Regions from separate parts of the Neorhizobium sp. USDA 3394 genome, predicted to be linked through region 1. Evidence: predicted binding sites of a transcription regulator. Region 1 holds the regulator's gene; each other region holds the start of a gene.
What was found. Region 1 encodes PhoB, which activates phosphate uptake and scavenging genes when phosphate is short. Its sites were predicted from a motif close to TGTCATNNANCTGTCAT; they were not measured.
Positions count from the first base shown of each region.

Region 2: ACZ9EJ_RS04030 (DUF1045 domain-containing protein) is a predicted target of PhoB. The motif match lies at 4,938-4,954, and genes of this name have one in related genera.
Region 3: ugpB (sn-glycerol-3-phosphate ABC transporter substrate-binding protein UgpB) is a predicted target of PhoB. The motif match lies at 5,966-5,982, and genes of this name have one in related genera.

Region 1 is NZ_JBWCDU010000001.1:2,149,418-2,159,458, forward strand. It holds gene ACZ9EJ_RS10275 (vitamin B12-dependent ribonucleotide reductase) at 1-2,829, shown strand, start outside; gene ACZ9EJ_RS10280 (papain-like cysteine protease family protein) at 3,033-3,647, shown strand; gene ACZ9EJ_RS10285 (hypothetical protein) at 3,914-4,456, shown strand; gene ACZ9EJ_RS10290 (heavy-metal-associated domain-containing protein) at 4,671-4,874, shown strand; gene ACZ9EJ_RS10295 (hypothetical protein) at 4,903-5,424, opposite strand; gene ACZ9EJ_RS10300 (Crp/Fnr family transcriptional regulator) at 5,478-6,017, shown strand; gene ACZ9EJ_RS10305 (winged helix-turn-helix domain-containing protein) at 6,483-7,169, opposite strand; gene phoB (phosphate regulon transcriptional regulator PhoB) at 7,184-7,867, opposite strand; gene phoU (phosphate signaling complex protein PhoU) at 7,897-8,610, opposite strand; gene pstB (phosphate ABC transporter ATP-binding protein PstB) at 8,656-9,471, opposite strand; gene pstA (phosphate ABC transporter permease PstA) at 9,485-10,041, opposite strand, start outside.
Region 2 is NZ_JBWCDU010000001.1:874,857-884,897, forward strand. It holds gene ACZ9EJ_RS04005 (PAS domain-containing hybrid sensor histidine kinase/response regulator) at 1-1,682, shown strand, start outside; gene ACZ9EJ_RS04010 (chemotaxis protein CheD) at 1,707-2,231, opposite strand; gene ACZ9EJ_RS04015 (hypothetical protein) at 2,566-2,937, shown strand; gene mnmC2 (tRNA (5-methylaminomethyl-2-thiouridine)(34)-methyltransferase MnmC2) at 3,005-3,727, opposite strand; gene ACZ9EJ_RS04025 (NAD(P)/FAD-dependent oxidoreductase) at 3,726-4,916, shown strand; gene ACZ9EJ_RS04030 (DUF1045 domain-containing protein) at 5,040-5,747, shown strand; gene ACZ9EJ_RS04035 (AraC family transcriptional regulator) at 5,809-6,666, shown strand; gene ACZ9EJ_RS04040 (AzlC family ABC transporter permease) at 6,864-7,571, shown strand; gene ACZ9EJ_RS04045 (AzlD family protein) at 7,568-7,870, shown strand; gene puuE (allantoinase PuuE) at 7,942-8,868, shown strand; gene uraD (2-oxo-4-hydroxy-4-carboxy-5-ureidoimidazoline decarboxylase) at 8,865-9,362, shown strand; gene ACZ9EJ_RS04060 (nucleotidyltransferase family protein) at 9,431-9,721, shown strand; gene ACZ9EJ_RS04065 (HepT-like ribonuclease domain-containing protein) at 9,718-10,041, shown strand, end outside.
Region 3 is NZ_JBWCDU010000001.1:3,372,009-3,382,049, forward strand. It holds gene gshB (glutathione synthase) at 18-968, opposite strand; gene ACZ9EJ_RS16640 (cupin domain-containing protein) at 1,044-1,547, opposite strand; gene ACZ9EJ_RS16645 (sn-glycerol-3-phosphate import ATP-binding protein UgpC) at 1,658-2,758, opposite strand; gene ugpE (sn-glycerol-3-phosphate ABC transporter permease UgpE) at 2,760-3,608, opposite strand; gene ugpA (sn-glycerol-3-phosphate ABC transporter permease UgpA) at 3,618-4,502, opposite strand; gene ugpB (sn-glycerol-3-phosphate ABC transporter substrate-binding protein UgpB) at 4,580-5,902, opposite strand; gene ACZ9EJ_RS16665 (YraN family protein) at 6,026-6,409, opposite strand; gene rsmI (16S rRNA (cytidine(1402)-2'-O)-methyltransferase) at 6,396-7,313, opposite strand; gene dnaN (DNA polymerase III subunit beta) at 7,584-8,702, shown strand; gene pmtA (phospholipid N-methyltransferase PmtA) at 8,823-9,416, shown strand; gene ACZ9EJ_RS16685 (histidine phosphatase family protein) at 9,419-10,012, shown strand; gene pyrF (orotidine-5'-phosphate decarboxylase) at 10,009-10,041, shown strand, end outside.

The DNA of each region.
Region 1 (10,041 bases):
TGCGAAGGCGGTTCCGGCGACGATTGCTTCGACCCGCTCAAGAACCCTGCCCTCAAGCGCGAGATCAAGGCCGCCAAGAAGGACCAGGTTCCCGAAAACTACGTGGGCCGCGTCATCCAGTTCGCCCGCCAGGGCTACAAGGACCTGGAATTCAAGACCTATGACACGGACTGGGATTCGGAAGCCTATCTCACCGTCTCCGGCCAGAACTCCAACAACTCCGTCTCGCTCAAGGACGACTTTTTGCGCGCCGTCGAGCAGGAGGGTGACTGGAACCTCACCGCCCGCAAGGACGGCCGCGTGATGAAGACGCTGAAGGCCAAGGACCTCTGGGAACAGATCTCCTACGCGGCCTGGGCGTCCGCCGATCCGGGCATCCATTTCAACTCGACGATGAACGACTGGCACACGTCCCCGGCCGGCGGCCCGATCCGCGGCTCGAATCCGTGCTCGGAATACATGTTCCTCGACGACACGGCCTGCAACCTCGCCTCGATGAACCTGCTGCAGTTCAAGGACAAGGCGACTGCCCGCATCAACATCGCCGATTACGAACATGCGACCCGGCTCTGGACCGTCGTGCTCGAAATCTCGGTGATGATGGCGCAGTTCCCGTCGCGCCAGATCGCCGAACTCTCCTACCAGTACCGCACGCTCGGCCTCGGTTACGCCAATATCGGCGGCCTCCTGATGTCGACCGGCATCGCCTATGACTCTCCGGAAGGCCGCGCCATCGCCGGCTCGCTGACCGCGATCATGACCGGCATTTCCTATGCCACCTCGGCTGAAATCGCCTCCGAGCTCGGTCCCTTCCCGAACTATGCGCCGAACCGCGACAGCATGCTGCGGGTCATCCGCAACCATCGCCGCGCCGCCCATGGCGAGACCTCGGGCTACGAGCAGCTGTCGGTCAACCCGGTCGCGCTGATCCATTCGGAAAACCCGGACCAGGACCTCGTCGCCCATGCCAAGGCCGCCTGGGACAAGGCGCTTGTCCTCGGCGAACAGCATGGCTACCGTAACGCGCAGGTCTCGGTTATCGCGCCCACCGGCACGATCGGCCTCGTCATGGATTGCGACACGACCGGCATCGAGCCTGATTTCGCGCTCGTCAAGTTCAAGAAGCTCGCCGGCGGCGGCTACTGGAAGATCATCAACGGCGCCGTTCCGGAAGCGCTGCGCACCCTCGGCTACACCGAAAGCCAGATCGCCGAGATCGAGGCCTATGCGGTCGGCCATGGCAACATCAATCAGGCGCCCGGCATCAACCCCGGCTCGCTGAAGGCCAAGGGTTTCACCGACGAGAAGATAGAAGCGATCAACAGCGCCACCAAGGCTGCCTTCGACATCAAGTTCGTCTTCAATCAGTGGACTTTGGGCGCCGACTTCCTGAAGAACACGCTCAAGGTTTCCGACGAGCAGCTCTCCGACATCAGCTTCAACCTGCTCGAACATATCGGTTTCTCCAAGAAGGACATCGAAGCCGCCAACATCCATGTCTGCGGCGCGATGACGCTCGAAGGCGCGCCCTTCCTGAAGGCCGAACATCTGCCTGTCTTCGATTGCGCCAATCCCTGCGGCAAGATCGGCAAGCGTTATCTCTCGGTCGAGAGCCATATCCGGATGATGGCGGCTGCCCAGCCGTTCATCTCAGGCGCGATCTCCAAGACGATCAACATGCCGAACGACGCGACCGTCGAGGATTGCGGCTCCGCCTACATGCTCTCCTGGAAGCTCGGCCTCAAGGCCAACGCGCTCTATCGCGACGGCTCGAAGCTTTCGCAGCCGCTCAACTCGTCGCTGATCGCCGATGACGATGCGGAAGACGCCGTCGAGGAACTGCTGGCCCAGCCGGCAGCCGCCCAGGCCGTGACGATCACCGAAAAGATCGTCGAGCGGATCATCGAAAAGGTCGTCCGCAGCCAGGAAAAGCTGCCCGGCCGCCGCAAGGGTTATACCCAGAAGGCAAAGATCGGCGGTCACACCATCTTCCTGCGCACCGGCGAATACGACGACGGCCGTCTCGGCGAAATCTTCCTCGACATGAACAAGGAAGGTTCGGCGCTGCGCGCCTTCATCAACAACTTCGCGATCTCCGTCTCGCTCGGCCTGCAGTATGGCGTGCCGCTCGAGGAATATGTCGATGCGTTCACCTTCACCAAGTTCGAACCGGCCGGCATCGTCACGGGCAATGACGCGATCAAGAACGCCACGTCCATCCTCGACTACGTGTTCCGGGAACTGGCGATCTCCTATCTCGGCCGCCACGACCTCGCGCATGTCGATACGTCGGACTTCTCCAACACCGCGCTCGGCCGCGGCGTTTCGGAAGGCAAGGCGGACGTCGTCTCCAAGGGCCTGACCCGCGGCTACAAGCCGACCCTCGTTTCCGGCACCGGCGGCGATCGCCCGGCCGAAATCAAGGGTGCAGCCACCGCCGCCCCTGCCCGCGCCTCGGCCGGCACCAACGTCACCGCCTTTGCCGGTGCCGCCGCCCGCAAGCTGGAACCGACGGTTGCCATCTCCACCTCCGAAATCGTCTCCTTCAAGCGGGACTACGAGGAGCGCGCCAAGGAACTCGCCGAAGAGATCGTCGAGGAACTGGCCGAGGAACAGGCCGCCACCACCGCCCTCTTCTCCGACAAGGCCGCCGACGAGGCAGCCGCGGCGAAGACCGAAGCCAAGAAGGTCGAAAACGAACGCCGCATGCGCTCGATCGCTCAAGGCTATACGGGCAACATGTGCGGCGAGTGCCAGAACTTCACGATGGTTCGGAATGGGACTTGCGAGAAGTGCGACACGTGCGGTGCGACGAGCGGGTGCAGCTGATTGCTGCAGAAAAAGTGGTCTGCGGAGCCAATGGGTATGTCCCACGGCCATTGGGTCTGTCCCAAATGCCCGGTGAGGCGCTCAAAGCTCCCGACCTAGAGCCGCATCCATAGGCGCAATCCGGGCATCGAAAGATGCCCGGATGATATCAAGTGGAACAAAACAGGATCAATCTTCTGTAGCGACAAGACAGGCAGGGTGGCATGAGCGAGGTTGAGTTCGATGCAGAGCCTGAAGAATCCGACGCGGTCGTGAAGGCGGGCCGTCCGCGACGCCCCTCGACGCCGCCGAACATCAGGGCGATTGTCTGGGCACGGGCTGCGGGACGGTGTCAGTTCCGCGGGTGCAACAAGTTGCTCATCGGAGATCTTGTCTCGGGCAAGTCCGACCTCAACGCTTCCTACATCGCCCACATCGTCGCCGACTCGGTGGATGGCCCGCGGGGTCACAAGTCGCTGTCGTCAGAGCTTTCGACCCGTCCAGGCAACCTCATGCTGATGTGCGATCCGCATCATCGCCTCATCGATGGCCCGGCAACTCGACACGAGTATCCAAATAAGATTGAATTGGACTTCGCTATCCAACTCCAGGAACAGAGCAAGTGGTGCTGGGCGGCGACGGCCTCAAGCATCTCGCATCACTACGAACCGAACGCCTCCCGCAGTCAGAACGAGATAGTTGGACGGGCGCTCAAAATTCCCCCGCCATGGATTCCCGATGAATCCTGGAATCAGCCCGCCCCTATGATGACCGGGCTCCGTATTGTGCGTTGCGACGCCGGCACTCAATGTGACACGGCGAGTTTCGGCGTATCCTGAAGGAGCTTGATAAGAACAACCCGATTGTGTCCAGATCGAATGGCCGACTAAGGAAGGCCACGCGGTGGTGATCACCGGAGGCTGGATCGCGGAGGATGGGTCAGAACACTACATCGTAGGCGATCCCGGATTTGGAGATTCGTTTCCGGTTCCGGGTGACGAACTTCAATTGGATTACCTAGAATACAAGGGGAAGTGGGTGCAGACCTATTTCGTCCGAGCGCCATATTGAATGGGTGCCCCCGATCGAAACGAGAGACGTTGACATGCCCTTGGCAATACGGAATGCGCCATCTTCCATCGACGAAAAGTTCGCTCGCGGCATAAACATCCTTGCGGGCAGCCCCGGGCACGATAGCAAGAACACCAGCTATAGTCACATCGGGCCATTCCCGAAACGGGTGCTAGCTTCGTTGCCACGTACGGCTGCCGACCTGGATTCCGCGGCCGGCTCCGGATGGCAATATCTCGTCAATGATGCCCAAGGGTACGGTGTCGTCGACATCAGTAACAAGCCCAACGGAACCTACAGCGCCTTTCGGCGGGGCGATTTTGCCGCTGCCTATCATGAAGCTCTCGCTCTCATCGATTACCACGTCTCCGGCACCGAGGAAGTGTTCGAGCTGGAAGTCATCGAAATTCCTACTGAATTCACATGCGTGATTACGCTCAGGGGACAGGAGTTGGAATTCTATCCTGCCTACCTCAGGGGAAGACGTTTGGTTCCGGATCGAAGGACGTTAGAGGAATTTCAGGCGCTCGCGTCAGGTGCTTCCTATCAGAGCAGCTCCAGGCCATCGCCGATCTGACCTCCGATCACACGCAGGAGGCTGGCTGCGACCGATCGATCGGATGAACGCTGTCCGCGTCTGGATGGAACAAGGCGACCAGCACGGACTTTCACCGCGGCGAGCGCTCTTGCTGCTCATTATAAAGCCATCCGCTCCTCCTCTCGCCCTCTTGGCCTTCCAACCGTGGGAATCACTATCTTCGCATTTGGTCACATCGAAAAAGGAGACCCAGATGTACGGGTTCGACATTCCGAACATGACCTGCGGCCACTGTGCGGGTACGGTCAAAAAGGCGATCGAAGGAGCGGATCCAGCCACCTCGTCGATTATTGACCTCGGCACGAAGAAGGCCAGTGTCGAAACCACTGTGTCGCCGGAGGCGATAGCCGCTGCCATCATCGAGGCGGGGTATGCGACGACCTACAAATCTGTATGAAAGTCCCGGGGCCGTCCTTGGGGCGGCCCTATGTCTTCCGGTAGCCGCGTAGCACAGCATAGCCTCGAACCTGATCGGGTGTGAGTATCCCCATTGTCTCGATATGCACCGAAAGATGGATGTAGCGTAGGCGGCCACGGGATTGTTCTGCGTCCGACAGGGCCTTTGCGAGGTCTCCGGGATTCACGTCCGGCCGCCTGAACAGGGCATCCACCGCCCGCTCAGCCTCCAGATACCTCCCGCCCTCGGCCACAGCTTCGCGCTTCATCCGCTCGAAAAGATCCTCGATCCTCGTGAGCTGGATTTCGGTCAGTGACAGATCTCGTGCGAGATCCAGCACATGGCGCGGTCCGGGAACGCCATTGAGTTCGGCAGGCTTGGCCAGTCCCCAGCCTCCACCCCGCTCAAGTTCGAGGATGTCATCGGCGGAAAGGGAAGTAACCGCCCTCTCCTCCTGGCCTACGTAAGGTGATTGATGTCCACTATGGGCATCCTGCGGTAGGGCAGCAGACGGCAACAGCAGCAGTATGAGAGCGAGGTATCTGGTCATCGGGATTCCTTTTCGGTGTGTATCCACATTGCACGTCCATCCGGAACCATGACATGATCGCTGTCATGTCAGATCTGATTTCAAGCCTCCGCGGAATGGCAAGCGCCATGCGCAGTTTCGATGCCGGGCAATACCCGTTCAGGCAGGAGGACGAGGTCGAGGTTCTGCACGTGGTCGATGCAGGTTCGTTTCATCTCGTCCGTCACCAGGCCGATGGGGGAATGGCCGTCCTCCAGAGGGCGGCTGCGGGGTCTATCCTGGCCGAGGCTTCGATATTCTCCGACCGCTATCACTGCGGTGGCGTTGCCACGGCGGCGGCGAAAACCGCAGTGATCCCGGTCACGTCAGTCAAAGAGCGGCTTCGTGTGGATATTGATTTCTCGCACCAGTGGACACTTCATCTCGCGCGCGAACTTCATGCCAGTAGGAAGCGGGCGGAGATAATGTCGCTGAAGACCGTGAAAGCGAGGCTCGAAGCCTGGATATCCTGGAACGGTGGGTTCCCCTCGAAGGGCATGTGGAAGCAGATCGCGGAAGAGATCGGAGTCTCTCCCGAGGCATTGTACCGGGAGATTGCACGCCGGAGATCGTAGCCAGGTCTTGCGGACGGTGCGGAAGGACATATGGCAGGGCGAAACAAGATCTACCGGGGCGATCCAAGGATCGTAACTTAGTTTCCTATTGCGCCCGGTTGAAGCGCCCTGTCAGAAATGTTCCGGAGCCAAGGCGGCTAGTCCTCCATGTCCTCTACGCGGGACGCATCGGTGAAGCTTATGCTCTGCACCACGCTGCCCGAGACGGGGAGACAGGGATGTGGATATTCACCGCTTAGTCACCAGCACTCCGGGCGCGGCGTCGGAGAACCGGACCAACCGGCGAAGGCATATCTGAAGGTGATTGCGGTCGACCCGCAAGGTACGGCGGAGGCGTTGGCAAAAGGCGCTGCATAGTTCCAATAGCTGGCGAATGCTGCTTCGCCAGCCTCCATGGCAATGATCCGCCGGGTCGCCATCAGCCGGTCAGGATAAAGATTGGCCCCAAGTCCAAAGAGACGCCTGTCAGAAATCGCCCAATGCGTATCCGGTGCCGCGCACGGTCCGGATCACGTTGTCGGACTTGCCAAGGCTGATGACTTTGCGAAGCCGGCCGATATGGACATCGATCGCGCGCTCATCGACGTTCGTGTCGTCGCCCCACAGGGAAGCCTTGAGCTCCGAGCGTGAATAGACCTTGCCGGGCGTCCGCATCAGGAATTCAAGAAGCTTGAACTCCTTCGGCCCGAGCTTGACCTCGCGCTTCTGCCGGTGAACCCGATGGGCTTCCCGGTCGAGCGTGAGATCGCCCACCTTGAGCATATGGTCCAGGAGGGCGGGGTTGACCCTCCTGAGCAGGTTCTTCACGCGGACGACGAGCTCGACCGGGGAGAATGGCTTCATGAGGCAATCATCGGCACCCGCAGCCAGGGCGACCAGGTGAAGGCCCTCCCCACCCGATGGAACAAGGAGTATGATCGGAAGGCGCGATAGGACCGGATCGAGACGCACTTCGCGGCAGACCTCGAGACCTTGCACACCCGGAAGGTCCGAACTCATGACCAGGATATCCGGCGGAACGGCCTTCAGGCGATTGGAGATCTCGGCACCACTGGCCAGCATCGATACGACGAAGTTGTCGGCCGCGAGGGCTTTCTGCAATATCAGACGAAACGACTCGTCGTCGTCGACCAACAGGACCCGCGCGCTCATCTCGTGGCCACCAACTATGTTTCCATGGAGTATCCGGCACCGCGGACGGTGCGGATTACATCCTGCATGTTGGAGAAGTTGAGTGCCTTGCGAAGTCTTCCCACATGGACGTCGACCGTACGCTCGTCGACATAGATGTCATGGCCCCAGACGCCGTCCAGAAGCTGCGAGCGGGAGAAGACCCGGCCTGGCGCCGCCATCAGGAATTCGAGCAGGCGGAATTCGGTCGGGCCCAGACGCACCTCGCGGCTCTTGCGGTGAACGCGATGGGTTTCCCGATCGAGTTCGATGTCGCCGCAGCGGAGCACGCTGGAGAGCACTTCCGGACGAGCCCGCCGCAGCATGGCCTTGACGCGAGCCATCAGTTCCGGCGTCGAGAACGGCTTCACCACATAGTCGTCGGCACCGGTGGCGAGGCCGCGAACACGTTCGCTCTCCTCGCCGCGGGCCGTCAGCATGATGATCGGCAGGCGCTCCGTTTCCGGGCGCATGCGCAGCCGGCGGCAGAGTTCGATGCCGGAAACGCCGGGTAGCATCCAGTCGAGGATCAGAAGGTCCGGTACCCGTTCCTGAAGCCGGATCTCGGCTTCGTCGCCCCGCAAAACGGTATCGACCTCATAACCCTCGGCTTCCAGATTGTAGCGAAGAAGCACGCTCAGCGCTTCCTCGTCTTCTACGACAGCGATTTTTGGCAGCATTCTTCAGCCTGCTCCGTCAGCATTCCGTCTTATTCGGTGATAGCGCCGAGCGTGTTCGACGAGTCGTCCTTCGGACGATCGCCTTCCGGCTGGGCGCCTGTCGTCATGTAGTAGATGGTCTCGGCGATGTTGGTGGCATGGTCGCCGATACGCTCGATGTTCTTGGCGCAGAACAGCAGATGCGTGCAGGTGGTGATGTTGCGCGGATCCTCCATCATGTAGGTGAGGAGTTCGCGGAACAGCGAAGTGTACATCGCGTCGATTTCCTCGTCGCGGCTGCGGATCGCCTCGGCCTTTTCCGCCGAACGCGTCGCGTAGACGTCGAGGACGTCCTTGAGCTGCACGAGGGCGAGATCGGAGAGATGCTCCAGGCCGCGGGCGAGCTTGCGCGGAACGCCGGTGCCCTGAACCGCGATGACGCGCTTGGCGGTGTTCTTGCCAAGGTCGCCGACGCGCTCCAGATCGGAGGCGATGCGCAGCGAACCGACGATCTCGCGAAGGTCGGCTGCAACCGGCTGGCGACGGGCGATCGTGACGATCGCCTTGTCGCCGATCTCGCGCTCGGCGTGATCGAGGATCACGTCGTCGGAGATGACCTTCTGCGCGAGTGCGGCGTCGGAATTGACCAGCGCCCGCACGGCGTCCGAGCACATCTGCTCGGCGAGGCCGCCCATTTCGGAGATGCGGCGGCTCAGGTATTTCAGTTCGTCGTCATAGGCCGACAGGATATGGGTCGATGCCATCTTCTAGTCCTCAAAATTGATTTTCAGGCGGCACTTTCGGCTGGATCAGCCGAAACGGCCCATGATGTAATCCTGGGTGCGCTGATCGTCGGGATTGGTGAACATCTTGTCGGTGTCGTTCTCCTCGACGAGCTGGCCGAGATGGAACATGGCGGTGCGCTGCGACACGCGGGCAGCCTGCTGCATCGAATGCGTCACGATGACGATCGTGTAGTTGGCTCGCAGTTCATGGATGAGTTCTTCAACCTTGGCGGTCGCGATCGGGTCGAGCGCCGAGCAGGGTTCGTCCATGAGGATGACTTCCGGCGACACGGCGATCGCACGGGCGATGCACAGACGCTGCTGCTGGCCGCCGGAAAGCCCGGTGCCGGATTCATGCAGGCGATCCTTGACTTCGCCCCAGAGGCCGGCGCGCTGCAGGCTCGCCTCGACGATCTGGTCCATGTCGGCCTTGTTCTTGGAAAGGCCATGGATGCGCGGACCATAGGAGATGTTCTCGTAGATGGTCTTCGGGAACGGGTTCGGCTTCTGGAAAACCATGCCGACGCGAGCGCGAAGTTCGACGACGTCGATCGCCTGGTCATAGATATCGTCCGCGTCGAGAGTGATCTTGCCGGTAACGCGGCAATTCTCGATCGTGTCGTTCATGCGGTTGAGGCAGCGCAGGAAGGTGGACTTGCCGCAGCCGGAAGGACCGATGAGAGCCGTCACAGTGTTTTCGCGGACGTTAAGGTTCACGTCGAAAAGCGCACGCTTTTCACCGTAATACACCGAAACGTCCTTGCCGATCATCTTGTGGGAAGCATCGCTCATCTTTTGGTCCAGCGCCTTTTCAACTGCCGATTCTGACATCATATTCATTGTCATACTCCTTCTACCAGCGCCGCTCGAAGCGACGCCGCAAGAGAATTGCGCCAACATTCATTAGGATGAGGAACAGGAGCAGGATGATGATTGCTCCCGAGGTACGCTCGACGAACGCGCGTTCCGCTTCGTTCGCCCACATGTAGATCTGCACCGGCAGCGCCGTAGACGGGTCGAGCGGCGTTGTCGGATAGTTGGCGACGAAGGCCACCATGCCGATCAGGAGCAGCGGCGCGGTTTCGCCGAGGGCGTGGGCCAGGCCGATGATCGTGCCGGTCAGGATGCCGGGCATGGCAAGCGGCAGGACATGGTGGAAGATCGTCTGCATCTTCGATGCGCCGAGCCCGAGGGCGGCAGCGCGGATCGATGGCGGCACGGCCTTCAGTGCCGCGCGGGTCGCGATGATGATCGTCGGCAGCGTCATGAGGGTGAGCACCAGACCGCCGACGAAGGAGGCGGAACGCGGCAAGCCCATGAAGTTGACGAAGACCGCCAGACCGAGAAGACCGTAGACGATCGAGGGAACGGCCGCCAGGTTGTTGATGTTCACCTCGATCAGGTCGGTGA
Region 2 (10,041 bases), 1.3 Mb from region 1:
CCGACCGCGCGAAGTCGGAATTCCTCGCCAACATGAGCCACGAGATCCGTACGCCGATGAACGGCGTGCTCGGCATGGCGGAATTGCTCGCCAAGTCCAATCTCGACACCCGCCAGAAGACTTTCATCGACATCATCGTCAAATCGGGCAACGCCCTTCTGACGATCATCAACGACATTCTCGACTTCTCCAAGATCGATGCCGGCCAGATGAAGCTGCGCAAGGCGCCGTTCGATCCGGTCGAGGCGATCGAGGACGTGGCGACGCTTTTGTCCTCATCGGCCGCCGAGAAGGATATCGAGCTCATCGTGCGCGGCGACGCCTCGATCCGCGAGACGGTGATGGGCGATGCGGGGCGCTTCCGCCAGATCATCACCAACCTCGTCGGCAACGCGGTGAAATTCACCGAAAAGGGACATGTCTTCATCGACCTGAGGTCGGAAGCAAAAGGTCCCCGCGAGATGATGCTGTCGATCCGCATCGAGGATACCGGGCTCGGCATTCCGGAAGAAAAACTGAAGTCGGTCTTCGATAAATTCTCGCAGGTCGATACCTCCTCGACGCGCCGCCACGAAGGCACGGGTCTCGGGCTGGCGATCACCGCTGGCCTCACCGAACTCTTCGGCGGCTATATCGACGTGACGAGCGAAGTCGGTCGCGGCTCGGTCTTTACCGTGCATCTGCCGTTCCAGGTGGTCAGCGAGCGCAATGTGCTCACCACCCTGCCGATCAACACCAGCGGTGCTCGCATCCTCGTCGTCGACGACAATGCGGTCAATCGTCGTATCCTTACCGAGCAGCTCACCATGTGGGGCTTTGACACGGTCGCAGCCGACAGCGGGGCCGAGGGTCTGGCAATCCTCCGCGAAGCCGCGCGGATCGGCGTCACGGTCGACGCGATCGTGCTCGACTATCACATGCCGGAGATGAACGGCCTCGATTTCGCAAAACATCTCAGGCGCGATGCGCGTTTCGACGGCACCGGCGTGGTTTTCCTGACCTCCATGGACATGGCCGGCGACGACAGCATGTTTGCCGCCCTCAACGTCCAGGCCCATCTGATGAAGCCGGCGCGCGCCAATCTGCTGCGCAGCACGATCATCGACGTCGTCCGCTCGATCCGCACCAAGCGGCGGGCAGTCGAAGCGGGGCAGGCGGCTGTTCAGCCTCCGGCGACGGCGCGGCCCCTCGCTCCGGTTGCCGCACCCACGCTGGTTGCTTCGACGCCGGCGATTGCCGAACAGCCGGCGGCGCCGGTCTCCACGCCGCCCATGCAGGCGGCGCCGACGCTTGACGTGCTGGTCGCCGAGGACAACGAGGTCAACCAGATCGTCTTCACCCAGATCCTGCAGACCACCGGCTGGCTGTTCCAGATCGTCAAGAACGGTGCGGAAGCCGTCGAGGCGTGGAAAAAGCACGATCCGGCGGTCATCATCATGGACGTGTCGATGCCAGTCATGAACGGGCATCAGGCGACCCAGAAGATCCGCGAGCTCGAACAGGAGACGGGCACCCATACGCCGATCATCGGCGTCACGGCGCATGCGCTCGAAAGCGACCGCGAACTCTGCTTCCAGGTGGGCATGGACGATTATCTTTCCAAGCCGATCAGCCCGGAGGCACTGGAAGCCAAGGTCCGCAACTGGCTCGGCGGTGCGATCGTGAGTTCCGTTTCGAACTGAGCGGGCACGACGTGGCCAAGCCGGTCAATATCGCCTCTCCGGCGCTGCTACCCGCACCGTGCCGCCAATCGAGGGGGCGGGCATGGCGTCGGTAATCCTCATCTGCACTCTGCCTGTCGTCGGGTGAAAGGTGATCCAGCGTGCGAGATCCTCGCCGAGGCTGGTATCGACAAGCTTGACGCCCTCTTCCAGAAGGAACCGTCTGGCGAATGCGGAATTGAGCGATCCCGGATCGTAGCCGCTCGATTTTCGCGTGCGGCCGCCAAAGAGCTTGGCCCTGAGATTTCGGCGTTCGGCACCGAAGCCATAAAGATCGTCGACCAGAGTGCGCATGGCGAGATCGCCGTATCGTTCCGGACGTTCGTCGATATCCTGCCCGCCACTCGTCGGCAGGATGAAATGGTTCATGCCCCCGATATTGGTGACCGGATCATAGATGCAGGCCGAGACGCAGGAGCCGAGAACGGTCATCAGTATCGTATCGGGATCGGCGGACACCGCATATTGACCGCCCAGGATATGAATATGGTGAGAGTCTATGAAGTTCATCTAATGCTCCGATCCCGTGCATGCGGCGATCACATTCTCGCAAAAGTATGAAGGCGCTACGCGAACGGGAAGGCCCAACAATGAGTGACGAAAAATACTGGCTGGTACGTATTTCGTAATTCGAGGGACCGGGGTTGGGTGGATCGAGGCCTCGCCTGGGTCCCCCTGCTTTCGCAGAGCCGGCCGGGACCTCCCGGTCGATCGTCACAGGTGCTTTCTGCCGCGAGCGGCTTTTCCGTTCAGGGACCGTTAAGCAGGGGATGTGCATTGTTCGGGAATATCGGGCCTTTTCCTGCCGTTCGCAGTTGGCCCGGTGGAAACGGAGACGCTTGTGATGAAGAAGATAATTGTCTCGGCGCTGATCCTGGCCGCTGCCTGCAGCAGCATCTTGGTGCCGGCCGGTGAAGCGGCGGCCCAGGAATGGGGCAGACACCACGACCGATACGATCGATATGATCGATACGATCGCCGTGGTCCTCCGCCTCCGCCGCGCAGGCGTCATAACAATGACGGCGCCATAATCGCCGGCGGCCTGGCTGCGGGCGTCATCGGCGGGCTGATTGGCGGCGCGCTCGCCAATGACGGCGGGCCGCGCTACATCGATCCGCCACCTCCGCCCCGTCCGCGCTGCTGGTATGAGGACCGCCGCGTGCGCAACGCCTATGACGGCGGCTGGCACATGGAAAGCCTGCGCGTCTGCCAATAGTGGCCGTGCGATGTAATGGATGGCAGCCGGTCTCAGGACCGGCTGTTTTGCGTTGGGCTGCCTTGGATCAGGACGCCGGCTTGATCCCGCATAGCATCTCGCGCTTGCCCGCAAAGCCCGGACGTCGCTCCACCGTAAAGCCGGCCGCCTGCAGGTTCCGCCGCACGAAACCGGCTGCCGCATAGGTGCCGAACGTGCCGCCGGGCAAGGTCTTGTCGTGGATTGCCTGCATGATTTCGGGCGACCACATGTCGGGATTGCGGGAAGGTGCAAAACCGTCGAGGAACCAGGCGTCGAAATCCGCCTCGGCCGCGCAGACGCCTTCGAGCGCCGGGCCGCAGACGACCGTCAGCCGGGTTTGGGCATCGGCGTCGATGACGACATGGCCGCCCGGCTCGTCCGGCCACGCTTCAACCAGCGCCTGCCGTTCCGCATCGATCTCCGGCCAGCGGGCGAGCGCCCGGTCGATCTCGTCGCGCTGCATCGGGTAGAGTTCGAACGACGTGAAGTGCAGCTTCCCACCCGCGGGGCGGGAAAGCTTCCATTGCCGCCAGGTCTCGCAGAAATTCAGGCCGGTGCCGAAGCCGAGTTCGCCGATCCGGAAGTTCCGGTGCTTTTCCCAGCGCTCCGGCAGGCCGTTGCCCGCCAGAAACGTGTGGCCGCATTCCAGCCGACCGTCGGTGCGGCAATAAAAGTGGTCGCCAAACTTTTGCGAATAAGGCATATCGCCGTCATGCCAGTCCAAAGTCTGGCCTTCGGTCGCACGAATTTCAGGATCACGGTCACTCATGGGACATGCGGATAATCCTGCCGGCTTCGGCGGTCAATCTCATGCTCTCCCATCCTCCGCCGATCTCGTCATTCTCGGTGGCGGTATCATGGGCCTCTGGGCGGCGGTCAAGGCCGAGCGGCTCGGTATTCGCACCCTGCTCGTCGATGCCGGCCCGTTGGGGCAGGGGGCGAGCGGCGGGCTGCTCGGCGCACTGATGCCGCATATGCCGGACAAGTGGAACGACAAGAAGCAGTTTCAGTTCGATGCGCTTCTGTCGCTGGAAGACGAGATCGCGGAAATCGAAGCCGAGACCGGCATGGCCTGCGGCTATCGCCGCTCCGGTCGGCTGATCCCGCTGCCGAAGCCGCATTTGCGGAAGATCGCGCTTGGCCATTCCGCCGATGCGGAAGCCTGCTGGCGGCGCGGCGACCGCCGTTTCCAATGGCATGTGCTCGACCGTCCGCCTCAAAAAGGCTGGCCGGATGCCTCCTTCGCTGCCGCCGGGCTGGTGCACGACACGTTTGCCGCACGGGTTTCGCCGCGCGGTCTCGTCTCGGCGCTCGTCGCCTTTCTGCGCTCGGCCGGTCATGTGCAGGTCGTCGAGGGTATCGAGGCCGAGACGATCGATCCCGTGGTAAATAGGATTATATTCCGTGGCGGTGACAGCGTCACCTTCGGACATTGCATCGTCTCGGCCGGCCACGGGTCCTTCCCGCTGCTTCAAGGCATTTCGCCGCCGCTGAAGCGACCGCTCGGCCAGCCGGTCAAGGGTCAGGCGGCACTGCTCAAGGCGGATGTCGATCCGTCTCTGCCGGTGATCTTCCTGAACGGCCTCTATGTCGTCGCCCATGAGGGCGGCCATGTGGCGGTCGGCAGCACCAGCGAGGATGTGTTCGACGACCCGTCCTCGACCGATTCTCAGCTGGATGAGCTGATCGCGCGCGCCCGCGTGCTGGTGCCGGCACTGGCCCAGGCTCCCGTCGTCGAGGGCTGGGCGGGGCTGCGGCCGAAGGCGATCGACCGTGATCCGATGGTCGGCCCGCATCCTGATCACGCCCGAGTGATTGCGCTCACAGGTGGTTTCAAGGTGAGTTTCGGGATCGCCCACAGGTTGGCCGATGCAGCCCTCAACGCCCTGAACGGCCGGGAAATGCGGCTCCCGGCGTCATTCACGCTCGCCAGTCACCTTACCGTCGCCTCCCGTTAAACGCGAACTTTCAGTCCTTCGCGTCGTTATTCTGTCACGCAAATCACTTAACCCCCACCGCAGGGATTGTTGAGCAATGCGTAAAACACGGGGTTGCTGAAAAGGACGTTCAGAAGGTGACGCATGCGCTATGCCATTCATTTCACGCCTCCGGCGCATGATCCGCTGACGCTTGCCGCGGCCCAGTGGCTCGGCCGCAACGCCTTTTCGGGCGAGGCGATGGAGCCGCCGGCCATCCGCGGCATCGGCATCCACGACATCGCCTTCAATACCGCGCTGCCGCGTCGCTACGGTTTCCATGCGACGCTGAAGGCGCCGTTCCGGCTGGCGCCCGACGTCACCGAACCGATGCTGCTGCGCCACCTGATGCGCTTCGCCGGTACCCACAGCCCGTTCGAACTGCCGAAGCTCGAAGTCGTCCGGCTCGGCAATTTCTTCGGCCTTGCGCCGGTCGTCCCTTGCGACACCGCCCGGTTCCTCGCCGCCTCCGTCGTCCAGGAATTCGACAATTTCCGCACGCCGCTGACCGAGGCCGAACTGGAACGCAGCGATTCGGGCGATCTCTCTGCGCCTCAGTTCGCCAACCTTTATCGCTGGGGCCATCCTTACGTGATGGACGAGTTCCGTTTTCACATGACGCTGACCGGCCCGCTGTCGGCGATCGAGATGCCGCGTTTCGATCTGGCGTTGCGCGATTATTTCGAGCCCTATCTCAAAAAGCCGGTCGAGATCGCCAATCTGGCGCTGTTCATCGAGGAAGAGCCGGGCGCGCCCTTCCAGGTGCATTCGCTGCACCCGATGGGCCGCGTGGCGGCGCGCAAGATCGCCTGAAAGAGCGCAAACGGTCACTTTTGTTCAAGAGGCCGTCGGAGAAATCTGCTATATCCGCGCGATGCAGAACGTCTCCCAGGAACAGGCAGCCGACCACATGCCGCTCGCCCAGGCGGAAACAACCCGCTTCTGGCGCGACAGCCGTTTCGGGGGCATGGAATGCCTGGCCGCCACGTTCCTCACCCATGAATTCGCGCCGCATGCGCATGACACGTTCAGCATTGGCGCCATCGAACGCGGCGCGCAGGTGGCGACCATCCGCGGCCTGCGCGAAAGTTCGGGGCCGGGTGATATCTATCTCATCAATCCCGGCGAGATCCACGACGGCGCGCCCGGCGACGGCGGTTATCGCTACCGGATGATCTATCCGGATGTCGCGCTGTTTCGCGAGATCCTCGAAGACGTCACCGGCAAATCCTTTGAGGGCACGCCCGCCTTCGGCATCCAGCTCCTCCACGATCAGGCGCTCGCCGACGCTTTCCACGCGGCGCACCGGACGCTGGAAGAGGGCTCCGGCGCGCTCGAGACCAGCCAGGCGATGTTCCTGGTGTTGGATGCGGTGTTTCGCCGCCACGGCAGCTCGATCATCGTGCCGGTCGATACCACCGAGCGCACCGCCGTCCGTGAGGCGCGCGACTACCTGGTCGAGAATTTTGCGTCCGATGTGGGGCTGGAGGAGTTGGCAACGGTCGCGGGCCTCAGCCGTGCCCATCTCATCCGTGCCTTCCGCAAGGAATTCCACATCACCCCGCATTCCTTCCTCACCGACATCCGCATCCGCGCAGCGCGCAAACGCTTGAGGGACGGCGGCCAGCCGGCCGAAATCGCGTTCGAATGCGGCTTTGCCGACCAGGCGCATTTCACCCGCCATTTCAAGGCCCGCACCGGGCTGACGCCGGGCCAGTATCGGGCGCGCTGATCACTTTCGTTCAAGACGGCTGATGTTGTCCGTTCTAAGCCTCCCCCTCATCCGCCTGCCGGCACCTTCTCCCCGAGGGGAGAAGAGAGATGCCGCGCCGTCGCCGTTCCTCCTCTCCCCTTGGGGAGAGGGTGGCCGAGCGAAGCGGAGGCCGGGTGAGGGGGTGACGTACGCCGACATCAGATCAAGGTTATTGAATGAACAACAACACAAAACTACAGGACTTCCTCGGCGGCATGCGGGCGATCTCGCCGCTAATCGCCGCCGTCATCCCGATCGGCCTCGTCTTCGGAGCGGTTGCGGCCACCAAGGGCCTGTCGCCGGCCGAAGCGGGGCTGATGAGCGCGCTGGTCTTTGCCGGTGGCTCGCAATTCGTGGCGATGGATATCTGGACCCATCCGGCCTCCTGGACCGGCGTCGGGTTCGCAGCCCTGCTCGTCAACATCCGCCACGTGCTGATGAGCGCCTCGCTGGGCACCAGAATGGGCGGTTTCAGCCAGCCGGCGCGCTATCTGTCGATGCTGTTCCTCGCCGACGAGATCTGGGCGATGGCCGAGTTCCGGGCAAAGGTAGCAAAGCTCACCCCCGCCTGGTTCGCCGGCCTCGTCGCGCCCTTCTACCTCGCCTGGGTGTTTTCGGGACTTGCCGGCGCGGCCCTCGGCGCCTTTCTCGGCGACCCGGTGGTGCTCGGGCTCGATTTCGCCTTCCCGGCTGTCTTCATCGTTCTGGTCATGGGCTTCTGGAAGGGTGCGGAAACCGGCGCCGTGCTGCTGGCGAGCGGTGCTGCCGCTGTTGCCACCCAGCATTTCGTGCCGGGCGTCTGGTATATCGCCGCCGGTGCCGTCGCCGGCCTTGCCGCCGCCATGCTGACCGGCAAATCTCAAGACGTGGAGGTGACGCCGTGACCGTCGATCTCGCCACGCTCGTCGCGATCCTCGCCATGGCCGCCGCTACCGTGCTCACCCGGTTGAGCGGCCTCGTCCTCATCCGCCATGTCTCGCTCGAAGGCAGCCGCCGCAAGGCGATCGAATCGATCCCGCCCGCCGTGCTGATGGCGGTCGTCGCGCCGACCGCCTTTGCCACCGGGATTGCCGAAACCTTGGCCTGCGCCGTGACTGCTTTTGCGGCACTTCGACTGCCGATGCTTGTTTCCGTGGCACTCGGTGTCGCCTCAGTCGCGATCCTTCGCGCGCTCGGCCTCTGAGACGACGTTTCCATCTCGACATGGCCGGAACGGGTGCGCTACCGTCCGGCCTCATTCGTCGAAGGTGATCCATGCAGGCAAAAGACTATCCGCGCGAACTCGTCGGCTACGGCCGTTCCACTCCCGATCCGAAGTGGCCCGGCGGCGCCCATGTCGCGGTCCAGTTCGTGATCAATTACGAGGAGGGCGGCGAGAGCTCGATCATGGACGGTGATCCGGCCTCGGAAAACCTGCTGTCGGAAATCGTCGGTGCTGCGCCCTGGCCGGGCCAGCGCAACCTCAACATGGAGTCGATCTACGAATACGGCTCGCGCGCCGGCTTCTGGCGGCTCTTCCGGATGTTCACCGATCTCAAGGTGCAGACCACCGTCTATGGCGTGACGCTCGCCATGGCCCGCAACCCGGAAGCCGTCGCGGCCATGAAGGAAGCCGGCTGGGAAATCGCCAGCCACGGTTACCGCTGGCTGGAATACAAGGATTTCCCGGAGGCGAAGGAGCGCGAACACATTCTCGAAGCCGTGTGCCTGCATACCGAGCTCGTCGGCGAGCGCCCTTACGGCATGTACCAGGGCAAGCCTTCCGACAACACGCTGAAACTGGTCATGGAGGAGGGCGGTTTCCTCTATTCCTCAGACAGTTACGCGGACGATCTGCCCTATTGGGTCAAGGGCCTCGGCGGCAAGCCGTTCCTGATCATCCCCTATACGCTGGAGACCAACGACATGCGGTTTGCCACGCCGCAGGGTTTTAACGCCGGCGATCAGTTCTTCACCTATCTCAAGGACGCCTTCGACGTGCTCTACCAGGAAGGGAAGGAGGGCGCGCCGAAGATGATGTCGGTCGGCCTCCACTGCCGCCTCGTCGGGCGGCCAGGCCGCGCTGCGGCACTGAAGCGCTTCATCGAATACGTGCTCAGCCACGACAAGGTCTGGATCCCGCAACGCATCGAGATTGCCAGGCATTGGCACGAACACCACAAGCCGGCGGGCGCTCTATGACCGCCCGCGGCGACTTCATCCAGATGTTCGGCGGCGTGTTCGAACATTCTCCCTTCATCGCCGAGCGGGCCTATGATTCCGGGCTGATGCTGGTGCCGCTGACGTCCAAGAGCGTGCATGACGCGCTCACCTCGATCTTCCGCAAGGCAAGCCGCGAGGAACGCCTCGGCGTGCTGCGCGCCCACCCGGATCTCGCCGGAAAGCTCGCCATTGCCGGCGAACTCACCGAGGACAGCAAAAAGGAACAGGCCGGCGCCGGGCTGGACCGCCTGAGCCCTGCCGAACACGCCCGCTTCACCGAGCTCAACACCGCCTATACGGAAAAATTCGGCTTCCCCTTCATCATCGCGGTCAAGGGCCTGACCAAGGACGACATTCTCGCAGCCTTCGAGAAACGTATCCACAACTCGCTCGAAGAGGAGTTCGACACCGCCACCGCCCAGGTGGAAAAGATCGCGCTCCTGCGCCTGCAATCGCTGCTTCCGGGACATTGAGGCCTTGGACGCTGCTTTCCTCAATCCCCGCCGTCGCTTATATTGGCGACATCAGGAGTGACGCCGTCATGAGACCGTCGGAAGCGCTGGAAAAGAACCGGGATATAATTCGCGAGATCGTTGCCCGCCGGGAAGTCTCAAATCCCCGCGTCTATGGTTCAGTGCTGCGCGGCGAGGACAGGCCCGACAGCGATCTCGATATCCTGGTCGATCCCTCGCCGACGACGTCGCTGTTCACGCTCGGCGGACTTCAGGGAGATCTCGAAGAAGCGCTCGGTGTGCCGGTGGATGTCAAGGTTCCGGGCGATTTTCCGCCCAAGATCCGCGAACGCATCGTGGCGGAAGCCTTGGCAATATGAGTGTAGAGCGTCTCGAAGCCTATCTCGATCGGATGATCGTAACCGGAAGCAAGGCCGTAAGATATGTCTCGGGCCTGGATCGCGAGGCTTTCCGCCTTGATGAAATCAAACAGGATGCCGTGATCGCCAACATCATGGCGATCGGCGAATGTGCAACCAAGATCATGGAGCGCTTCCCGGATTTCGTCGTGGAGCATCCGCAGATCCCGTGGAAAGACATCCGCGACATGCGCAACCGCATTGCGCATCAATATTTTCACCTGGATATCGATACGGTCTGGCTGACCGTCGACCGGATGATCCCCGAACTTCTCTCCCAG
Region 3 (10,041 bases), 1.2 Mb from region 1:
TAAACGCCTTGCCTTCGTCAGGCGCGTTTTGCCTCGATCGCATCCCAGAGGAGGCTTGCGACGTCGGCGCCGCCGAACTTCTTGACTTCTCGGATGCCCGTCGGGGACGTGACGTTGATCTCGGTCATGTAGTCGCCGATCACATCGATGCCGACGAAGATGAAGCCGCGTTCGCGCAGGGCGGGTCCGATGCGGGAGCAGATTTCCTTCTCGCGCGGCGTGATCTCGGTCGCCTCGGCGCGGCCGCCGACATGCATGTTGGAGCGGCTGTCGTGTTCGGCGGGAACCCTGTTGATCGCGCCGACCGGCTCGCCATCCACCAGCAATATGCGCTTGTCGCCCTTGCGCACGGCCGGCAGATAGGCCTGGGCGATATAGGGTTCGCCGCGATACATCTGGCCGAACATTTCGAGCAGCGAGGTGAAATTGCGGTCGTCGCGGGCGGAGTGGAAAACCCCGGCACCGCCATTGCCGTAGAGCGGCTTCAGGATGATATCGCCCATCTCTTCCCGGAAGCGGGCGATTTCGCCCGGATCGCGGCTGATCAGTGTTGCCGGCATCAGGTCGGCGAATTCGGTGACAAAGATCTTCTCCGGCGAGTTGCGCACCCAGGCCGGATCGTTGACGACAAGCGTCTTCGGGTGGATGCGCTCGAGCAGATGCGTCGAGGTGATATAGCCCATGTCGAAGGGCGGATCCTGGCGCAGATGAACGACGTCCATCTCCGAGAGGTCGATGCGTTCCTTCTCCCCGAGCGTGAAATGATCGCCCTTGACGTCGCGTACCTGCAACGGTTCGACAGCGGCGAAGATCTTGCCGTCGCGCATGGTCAGGCGGTCGGGAGTGTAGTGAAACAGTTCGAAGCCACGCGCCTGCGCCTCGAGCGCCATGGCGAAGGTGGAATCGCCGGCAATATTGATGCCGGAGATGTGGTCCATCTGGAACGCGACCTTGCGGATTTTCGCCATGACTTCAGCCCCCTAGGATTGGCCCGCCTGATGTAGGATGGCGGGCTTCCAAAGGCAACTGCAATCCGGCCGATATCACGCGGAGATGCCGACCTGCGTCTTTGCCCGCAACATGTTGCGCAGGCGGAAAAGCATGGCGATCGGCTTCGGGAAAGGCCGGCGGATGAAGGCGACCTTCTTCAGATATTTGTCGATCCGCCAGGTGGCCCAGGTCCGGCCCTTGAAATAGGCGACATCGCCTGCCTGGAGGACACGCTCAGTGCCGTCCTCGGCAGTCACGTGCACCTCGCCCTCAAGGATCACCACCGTTTCGTCCCAGTGGAAATACCAGCGGAACTCGCCTGCGGTACATTCCCATACGCCGGTCGTCGCGCAATCGTCCTCGGCGGTGGAATGGGAACCGGCGCGCGCCTGCGGATCGCCGGCGAGCACCCATGTGGGCTCGATCGGCATCGGCTTCATTTCAAGAGAATGCGGGCAGGCGCCGATGAACGGCTTAACCTTCGGCTTCTCGGGCGTGTAGGACTTGTACCGAAATGCAATTGCCGCTGCGGTCGCGGCGAGGACGTGCCAACTCATCTTTCCCCCGGAAGCTGTCAATTCCGGGAGATGCTAGTGGCAAAGAGTAAGCCCACTCTTCAGGCCGATGCTAGAATTTTAACGATCGGCCTCAATTTCGGATTGGGCCCTCAGATAACCGGTTCGACCGGCGCAAGCTTTGCCTCCGCCGGAACGTTGCCCGGCAGGCGCTTGCCCGTTTCGATCGAGAAGAAGTGCAGGCGCTTGGCATCGACGGCAATGCGCATGTCCGGCGACAGCGCAATCTCCGGAGAAACGGCAGCGGTGATCTGCTGGTCGCCGACGGTGCCGTGGATCAGGCGCTGGGCACCAAGTTCCTCGGTATATTCGAGACGGAAGGGCAGAGCCTCCTCGTCGTCGCGGGCGATGCGCAGATCCTCGGCGCGGACGCCGACGGTGACGGCACCGGAGGTCGGCGCGAAACCGTTGAGGGCGACCATCGCCGGGCCGATCGCCAGCTTGTCGCCATGCAGCTCGCCCTTGACGAGGTTCATGGCCGGCGAGCCGATGAAGCTTGCAACGAAGGTGGAGGCCGGCGCGTGGTAGACTTCCAGCGGTGCACCGATCTGCTCGATCTGGCCGCCGTTCAGGACGACCAGGCGGTCGGCCAGCGTCATGGCTTCGAGCTGGTCGTGGGTCACGTAGATGGATGTGGTACCGAGGCGGCGCTGCAGGCGCTTGATCTCGCCGCGCATGGAAACACGCAGTTTGGCGTCGAGGTTGGAGAGCGGCTCGTCGAACAGGAAGGCTGCCGGCTTGCGGACGATGGCGCGGCCCATGGCGACACGCTGGCGCTGGCCGCCGGAAAGCTGGCGGGGCTTGCGTTCCAGATACTGGGTGATCTCCAGCATGCGGGCGGCTTCGGCGACACGAGCGTCGATCTCGGCCTTGGGCGTGCCGCGGTTCTTCAGGCCGTAGGCGAGGTTGTTGTAGACCGTCATATGCGGATAGAGCGCATAGTTCTGGAAGACCATGGCAATATCGCGCTCGGCCGGCTCGATCTGGTTGACGACCCGTCCGGCGATCTTGACCTCGCCCGCGGAAATGGCTTCCAGCCCGGCAACCATGCGCAGCAGCGTGGACTTGCCGCAGCCCGAAGGACCGACGAGGACGATGAACTCGCCGTCGACGATGTCGATAGAGACGGAGCTTACCGCCTTCACGCCGCCGGTATAGATCTTCGAAACTTCTGAAATGTGAATTCCAGCCATGTTATTTCTCCGTTTCAGTGAGCCCGCGGATGAACAACCGCTGCATGAAAACCACGACGAGGATGGGGGGAAGCATGGCGAGAACGGAACCTGCCATGACCAGCTGCCACTGGATGACACCGTCCTGGACGGTGACCATGCGCTTCATCCCCATCATCAGCGTGTAATAGCCGGGGTCGGTGGTCACCAGGAGCGGCCAGAGATACTGAACCCAGCCATAGATGAAGAGGATGACGCACAGCGCGCCGATATTGGTGCGCGAGAGCGGCAGCAGGATGTCCCGGAAGAACTTCATAGGGCCTGCCCCGTCCACACGGGCCGCTTCCAGAAGCTCGTCGGGGACCGTCATGAAGAACTGGCGGAACAGGAAGGTCGCCGTGGCCGATGCGATCAGGGGGATGGTCAGGCCGGCCCACGAATTCAGCATGCCGAGGTCGGCGACGATCTTGTATGTCGGCATGATGCGTACCTCCGCCGGCAGCATCAGGGTCACGAAGATGATCCAGAAGGCCAGCAGCCGGAACGGAAACCGGAAATAGACGATCGCGAAGGCGGAAAGGATCGAGATGGCGATTTTTCCGACCGTGATCGCCAACGCCATGATCAGGGAGTTCAGCGCCATGTGCGAATAGTTGGGCAAGCCGTGAGCGGCGGCGGCGCTCGTCAGAATGGTCGAATAGTTCTCGATGAGATGCGAGCCCGGCAGAAGCGGGACAGGTCCGCTCATCAGCGTCGAGACGTCATGGGTCGACGCCACGATCGCGACATAGACGGGCAGAGCCACCACCAGAAATCCCAGGATCAGGAATGCGTGGGTGAGGAAGGTCAGAAAGGGGCGATTTTCAACCATGATCGTTCCTCAATACTGGACGCGGCGTTCGACGAAGCGGAACTGAACGAAGGTCAGCAGCATCACGATCAACATCAGCAATACCGACTGCGCCGAGGACGAACCTATGTTCAGACCGACGTAACCGTCCTGGTAGACCTTGTAGACGAGCGTCGTCGTTGCCTGGGCGGGACCGCCGCCGGTCGTGGCATCGACGATCGGGAAGGTGTCGAACATCGTATAGTTCACGTTGATGATGAACAGGAAAAACGTCGTCGGCGACAGAAGCGGCAGAGAGATGGTGAAGAAGCGCCGCACCGGGCCCGAACCGTCGATGGCGGCGGCCTCGATCAGCGACTGGGGCACTGACTGCAGCCCGGCCAGGAAGAAAAGGAAGTTGTAGGAGATCTGCTTCCAGGCTGCCGCGATGATGATCAGGATCATGGCATGCGTGCCGTTGAGATCATGGTCCCAGCGAATGCCGATGCGCTCCAGGAAGAAGGGCAGCAGGCCGGTGGATGTATTGAAGAGAAACCACCACAGGACGCCCGCCACGACGGGTGCGACGGCATAGGGCCAGACAAGCAGAGTGGTGTAGATTTTTGCGGACCGCGCCAGGCGGTCGACCGCTGCCGCGAATGCCAGGCCGAGAAGCATCGAAAGGGCGGTGACGGACACCGCGAATACGGCGGTGCGCCAGAGCGCATCCAGATAGTTCGGGTCCGCAAACAACTGCCGATAGTGGGTCAACCCTACGAAAACGGTCGAGAAACCAAACGGATCTTCCCGCTCGAAGGAGGATTTCACGGCCTGCGCGGCAGGCCAGATGAAGAAGACGAGCGTGATAGCGAGCTGGGGCGCGAGCAGCAGATAGGGCAGCAGGCGGTTGTTGAAGGTTGTTCTTTTGGTATCCACCGGTCCCTCACCACAACGTAACAAGCAAGCAAGGGAGGGCCGGCGGCAGCCGGTCCTCCCCTGAGCAATCGGAACAATCAGTTCGAGTTGGCAGCCTCGAATTCACGCAGAAGCGCATTGCCGCGCTGCACCGCGCTGTCGAGCGCCTGCTTGGCGTCCTTCTTGTTGGCGAGGAGTGCCTGGAACTCTTCGTCGACAATGGTGCGGACCTGGGTGAAGTTGCCGAACCGCACGCCCTTCGAATTTTCCGAGGGAGTACCGCGGGTGATCTGCTTGATGGCGATGTCGGAACCCGGGTTCTTTGCGTAGTAACCCTGCTTCTGGCCGAGATCGTACGCAGCATTGGTGATCGGCAGGTAACCGGTGAACTGGTGCCAATCGGCCTGGACTTCCGGCTTGGAGAGATAGCTGAAGAACTTGGCCACACCCTTGTAGGTCGCCTTTTCCTTGCCGTTCAGCACCCAGAGGGTGGCGCCACCGATGATGGAGTTCTTCGGCTCCTTGATCTCGTCGTCATAATAAGGCAGCGGAGCGAAGCCCGGCGTGAAGGTCTTGGCGTTGTTGATGACGCCTGCGCGACCTGCGGAGGAGTTCATCGTGATGGCGCATTCCTGGGAATAGAACATGGTCGCCGCCTGGTCGCCGCCGACCGGGCCGCCATACTTGAACAGGCCTTCGTCCTGCCACTTCTTCAGGTTTGCCCAGTGCTTGGCCTGCAGAGGACCATTGAAGGTGAATTCAGACTTCACACCGCCGAAACCGTTCTGCAGGGTGCCGAAAGGCTTGTCGTGCAGCGCCGAAAGGTTTTCGGTCTGGACCCAGGTGATCCAGGCCGAGGTGAGGCCGCACTTGGCCGCGCCGGAGGAAACGATCTTCCTCGAGAATTCCTCGACTTCCTTCCAGGTCTTCGGGGCAACCTCGGGATCAAGGCCGGCCTTTTTGAAGACGTCCTTGTTATAGTACATGATCGGCGTGGAGGAATTGAAGGGCAGCGACAGGATGTTGCCCTTCGTATCGGAATAATAGCCGGTGACCGGAGACAGGAAGGTCTTGGTGTCGAAGGGCTCGCCTTCATCGGCCATCAGCTTGTAGACCGGATAGACGGCGCCCTTGGCGGCCATCATCGTGCCGGTGCCGACTTCGAAAACCTGAACGATGGCCGGCTGCTGGCCGGCACGGAACGCAGCGATCGCGGCGGTCAACGTTTCCGGATAGCTACCCTTGTAGACCGGAACGACCTTGTAATCGCTCTGGCTCTCGTTGAACTTCTGAGCGATCTCTTCGAGCTTCTTGCCGAGCTCGCCGCCCATGGCATGCCACCAGGTGACCTCGGTCGCAGCAAGCGACGAGGTCGCGGACAGTGCGACCGCGAGCGCGGCCATCGAAAGCTTTTTGAACATTTTAAGGTCCTCTCCACCTTTGTTGGGGTGAGGATCGCAATAGGGCTACGCTGTGACAGGCCCTTAACAGTTTCATGTCAGAAATGTTACATTGCACACCTATGCAACAATTTCACATCAGCGTCAGAAAGCGTTCGCAAAATGCCGCGGCAGGTGGCCCGGAAGCACCGCGATCACATCGTAACGCCGGGACAGTCTCGCGGCATCCTGCCGCTTTGAAAGCCAGACATCGCTGGCTGCTCGAATTCGGTTCTGAGTGACGTAACCGACGGCGTCGATCGCCTCCTGTTCGCCGATCCGCGCCTTGACCTCGACAAAGGCTACCAGATCGCCTTTGCGGACGATCAGATCGATCTCCCCGAGCCTGGTGCGGTAACGGATCGCCAGAACCCGATAACCCTTGACCAGGAGATAAAGTGCCGCGAGATATTCCGAGACATGGCCCCGTCTCTGAGCCTTCTGCCGCTCTACTTTGCGGCGTTTCAGGCCCGGGTCACTCTCCGCCACCCGCCTCGCCCTTCAGGTCCAGAAGCCGCTGATAGAGGTCCTTGCGCGGAAGTCCCGTCACGCGGGCAGCTTCGGCGGCGGCCTTGGCGGCCGGCATGGCAACCGCCAACTGGCGCAACAGCGCGTCCACCTCGATCTCGCCGGGAGGCTCCTCGGCCTCCGGCGGCGCCACCAGCAGCACGATCTCGCCCTTCACGACGCGATCGTCATTGTAGTAGGCCGCAAGCTCCTCCAGCGTGCCGCGGCGAAATTCCTCGAACGTCTTCGTCAACTCGCGGCAGACCGCCGCACGCCGGCCATTCCCGAGGACTTCCGCAGCGGCAGCGAGGGTTGCGCCGATGCGATGCGGCGATTCAAAGAAGATCAAGGTCGCCGGCACTTTCGAAAGCTCGGCCAGCCGGTCCCGCCGGCCCTTGTCCTTGACCGGCAGGAAACCGGCAAACAGGAATGCGTCGGACGGCATGCCGGAGCCGACGAGGGCTGCGAGCGGCGCCGAAGCACCGGGGATCGGCACAACCTTGTGGCCAGCCTCGATCGCCATCTGGCCGAGCCGGTAGCCGGGATCGGAAACGAGAGGCGTGCCGGCATCGGAGACCAGCGCCACCGATTTCCCCTCCTCCAGCGCGGCGATCAGCTTCGGCCCGACTTCGTCGGAATTGTGCTCGTGATAGGCGTAGGGTCGGTTGACGATGCCGTAGCGGTCGAGCAGCACGCGGGTCACCCGAGTATCCTCGCAGGCCAGCACATCGGCACCGGAAAGCGTTTCGAGCGCCCGCAGCGTGATGTCGCCGAGATTGCCGATCGGAGTTGCGACCAGATAAAGCGCCGGCTCCAGCGGCCGCGCGGGCACGAAAGTATTGGCGACGCGATAGCCTCGCTGGCTGCTCTTCGGTTCATCGGTCAAGGGGCGTCACGCGCAGATGGATGGTCATGTGCCTTTATGGGCAAGCCGACCGGCTTCGGCAAGTAACGGGCAAGCTGTTGAGAACGCATATTTTCTGTGTGCAGTGCGTGAGACAGATGTGAAATGACTTGCTAACGCCTTGTTCACCTCTTGCTTTTCGAACGGGTTGTCTGCCATTTTGCCCGTCCACATCATCCGGCTGGTCCAAAGCCGGCAGAATATCAGGGGTCCGGCCCTGCCGGATCGCCACGGTCGAAAGCGATAGCGTCCATGCGTATTACTCTTGAGCGGTCCAACCTTCTGAAGTCGCTGAACCACGTGCATCGCGTGGTGGAGCGGCGGAACACGATCCCGATCCTCTCCAACGTGCTGATGCGGGCGTCCGGCGCCAGCCTCGACCTGAAGGCGACCGACCTCGATCTCGAGATCACCGAGGTCCTGCCGGCCATGGTCGAAACAGCCGGGGCCACGACGGTTCCGGCACACCTGCTTTATGAAATCGTCCGCAAGCTGCCGGACGGTTCCGAGGTGCTGCTCGCGACCAACCCGGACGGCGGCTCGATGACGGTGCAATCCGGCCGTTCGAAGTTCTCGCTGCAGTGCCTGCCGGAATCGGACTTCCCGGATCTCACCGCCGGCAGCTTCACGCATACGTTCAAGCTGAAGGCGACCGATCTGAAAATGCTGATCGACCGCACTCAGTTCGCGATCTCCACCGAGGAGACCCGCTATTACCTGAACGGCATCTTCTTCCACACGATCGAAGCCGACGGGGACCTGAAGCTTCGCGCGGTCGCCACCGACGGTCACCGTCTGGCGCGCGCCGATGTGCAGGCGCCGTCGGGCTCGGAGGGAATGCCGGGCATCATCATTCCCCGCAAGACTGTCGGCGAGCTGCAGAAACTGGTCGACGATCCGGAAGCGGTCGTCACGGTCGAGGTTTCGGATGCCAAGATCCGCGTCACAATCGGCTCGGTCGTGATGACCTCGAAGCTGATCGACGGCACTTTCCCGGATTACCAGCGGGTCATCCCGACCGGCAACGACAAGGAAATGCGCGTCGATTGCCAGAGCTTTACCAGGGCCGTCGACCGCGTCTCGACCATTTCCTCCGAACGCGGCCGCGCCGTGAAACTGTCGCTGAACGACGGCCAGCTGATGCTGACGGTCAACAACCCGGATTCGGGAAGTGCTACGGAAGAAGTTGCGGTCGGTTACGACAATGATCCGATGGAAATCGGCTTCAATGCCAAATATCTGCTCGACATCACCGCCCAGCTTTCCGGCGACGACGCGATCTTCATGCTGGCGGATGCCGGTTCTCCGACATTGGTACGCGACACGGCGGGCGATGATGCCCTCTATGTGTTGATGCCGATGCGGGTTTAAATCATCCAGGCGGCTGGAAAACTCCAGCCGCCTTTTTCATGCGGTTTTCCCGGTGCGACATTTTTCCTTGCTTTTGCGGCATGATGGTCCACATGGGGCGAAAAGGGAGATGATAAAAAAATGGAACTGCGCCTGAAGGAGCGGCTTGGCCGCAAGTTCGACGACGAGATCCGGTTCTTCAAAGGCTGGATCGACGGCCCCAAACGGGTCGGCGCGATCTGCCCCACCTCCTCCGTCACCGCCAAACGCATGGCAAGCGTCATCGACACGGGCTCCGGCCTGCCCGTGCTCGAGCTCGGACCCGGCACCGGCATCATCACCAAGGCGATCCTGAAGCACGGCGTCTCGCCTGACAAGCTCGTCTCCGTCGAATATTCGACCGATTTCTTCCAGCATCTCGTCCGTACCTATCCCGGTGTGAACTTCATCAACGGCGACGCCTTCGATCTCAAGCGCACGCTCGGCGCCTGGAAGGACAAGACCTTCGACAGCGTCGTTTCGGCGATCCCGCTTTTGAGCTTCCCGATGGAGCGTCGCATCGCGATGCTCGAGGACCTGCTCGACCGCATCCCTGCCGGCCGGCCCGTGATGCAGATCACCTACGGCCCGGTCTCGCCGATCATCGCCCAGCCCGACCGCTACAGGATCAAGCATTACGACTTCGTGGTCCGCAATATTCCCCCGGCTCAGCTCTGGACCTATAGCCGCGGCTGACCATGACATTCGGTCTCTACATCACTCATCCGCAGGTCCGTATCGATCCGGACGTTCCGGTGCCTCAATGGGGGCTTTCGGATGTCGGCGCTGCCCGCGCACATGAGGCCGCACAGTCCGACTGGGCAAAGAAGCTCGGCCGGATCATCTCCAGCGACGAGGTGAAAGCGATAGAGACCGCCGGGATCATAGCCGCCGCCTCCGGGATTTCGGTCGAGATTGCGCACGACACCCACGAGAACGACCGCTCGGCGACAGGCTTTCTGCCGCCGCCGCTGTTCGAGGATGCTGCCAACTGGTTCTTCGCCCACCCGGAAGAGAGCTTTAAGGGCTGGGAGCGCGCCGTGGACGCCCAGAGCCGCATCGTTTCGGCGGTCACCAGAATTCTCGCCGATCACGATCCACACGTGCCGATCGCCTTCGTCGGCCATGGCGGCGTTGGAACGCTGTTGAAATGCCACCTCACCGGCTCCCCGATCGCCCGTGACCGGGACCAGCCGGGTGGCGGGGGAAATCTCTTCTGCTTCACCCTTGCGGATCGGGCGCTCTCATGCGACTGGACGCCCATCGAAAAATGGGAAGGGTTCCAGGCATGAACGCTCGTGATCGCCTCATCGTAGGCCTC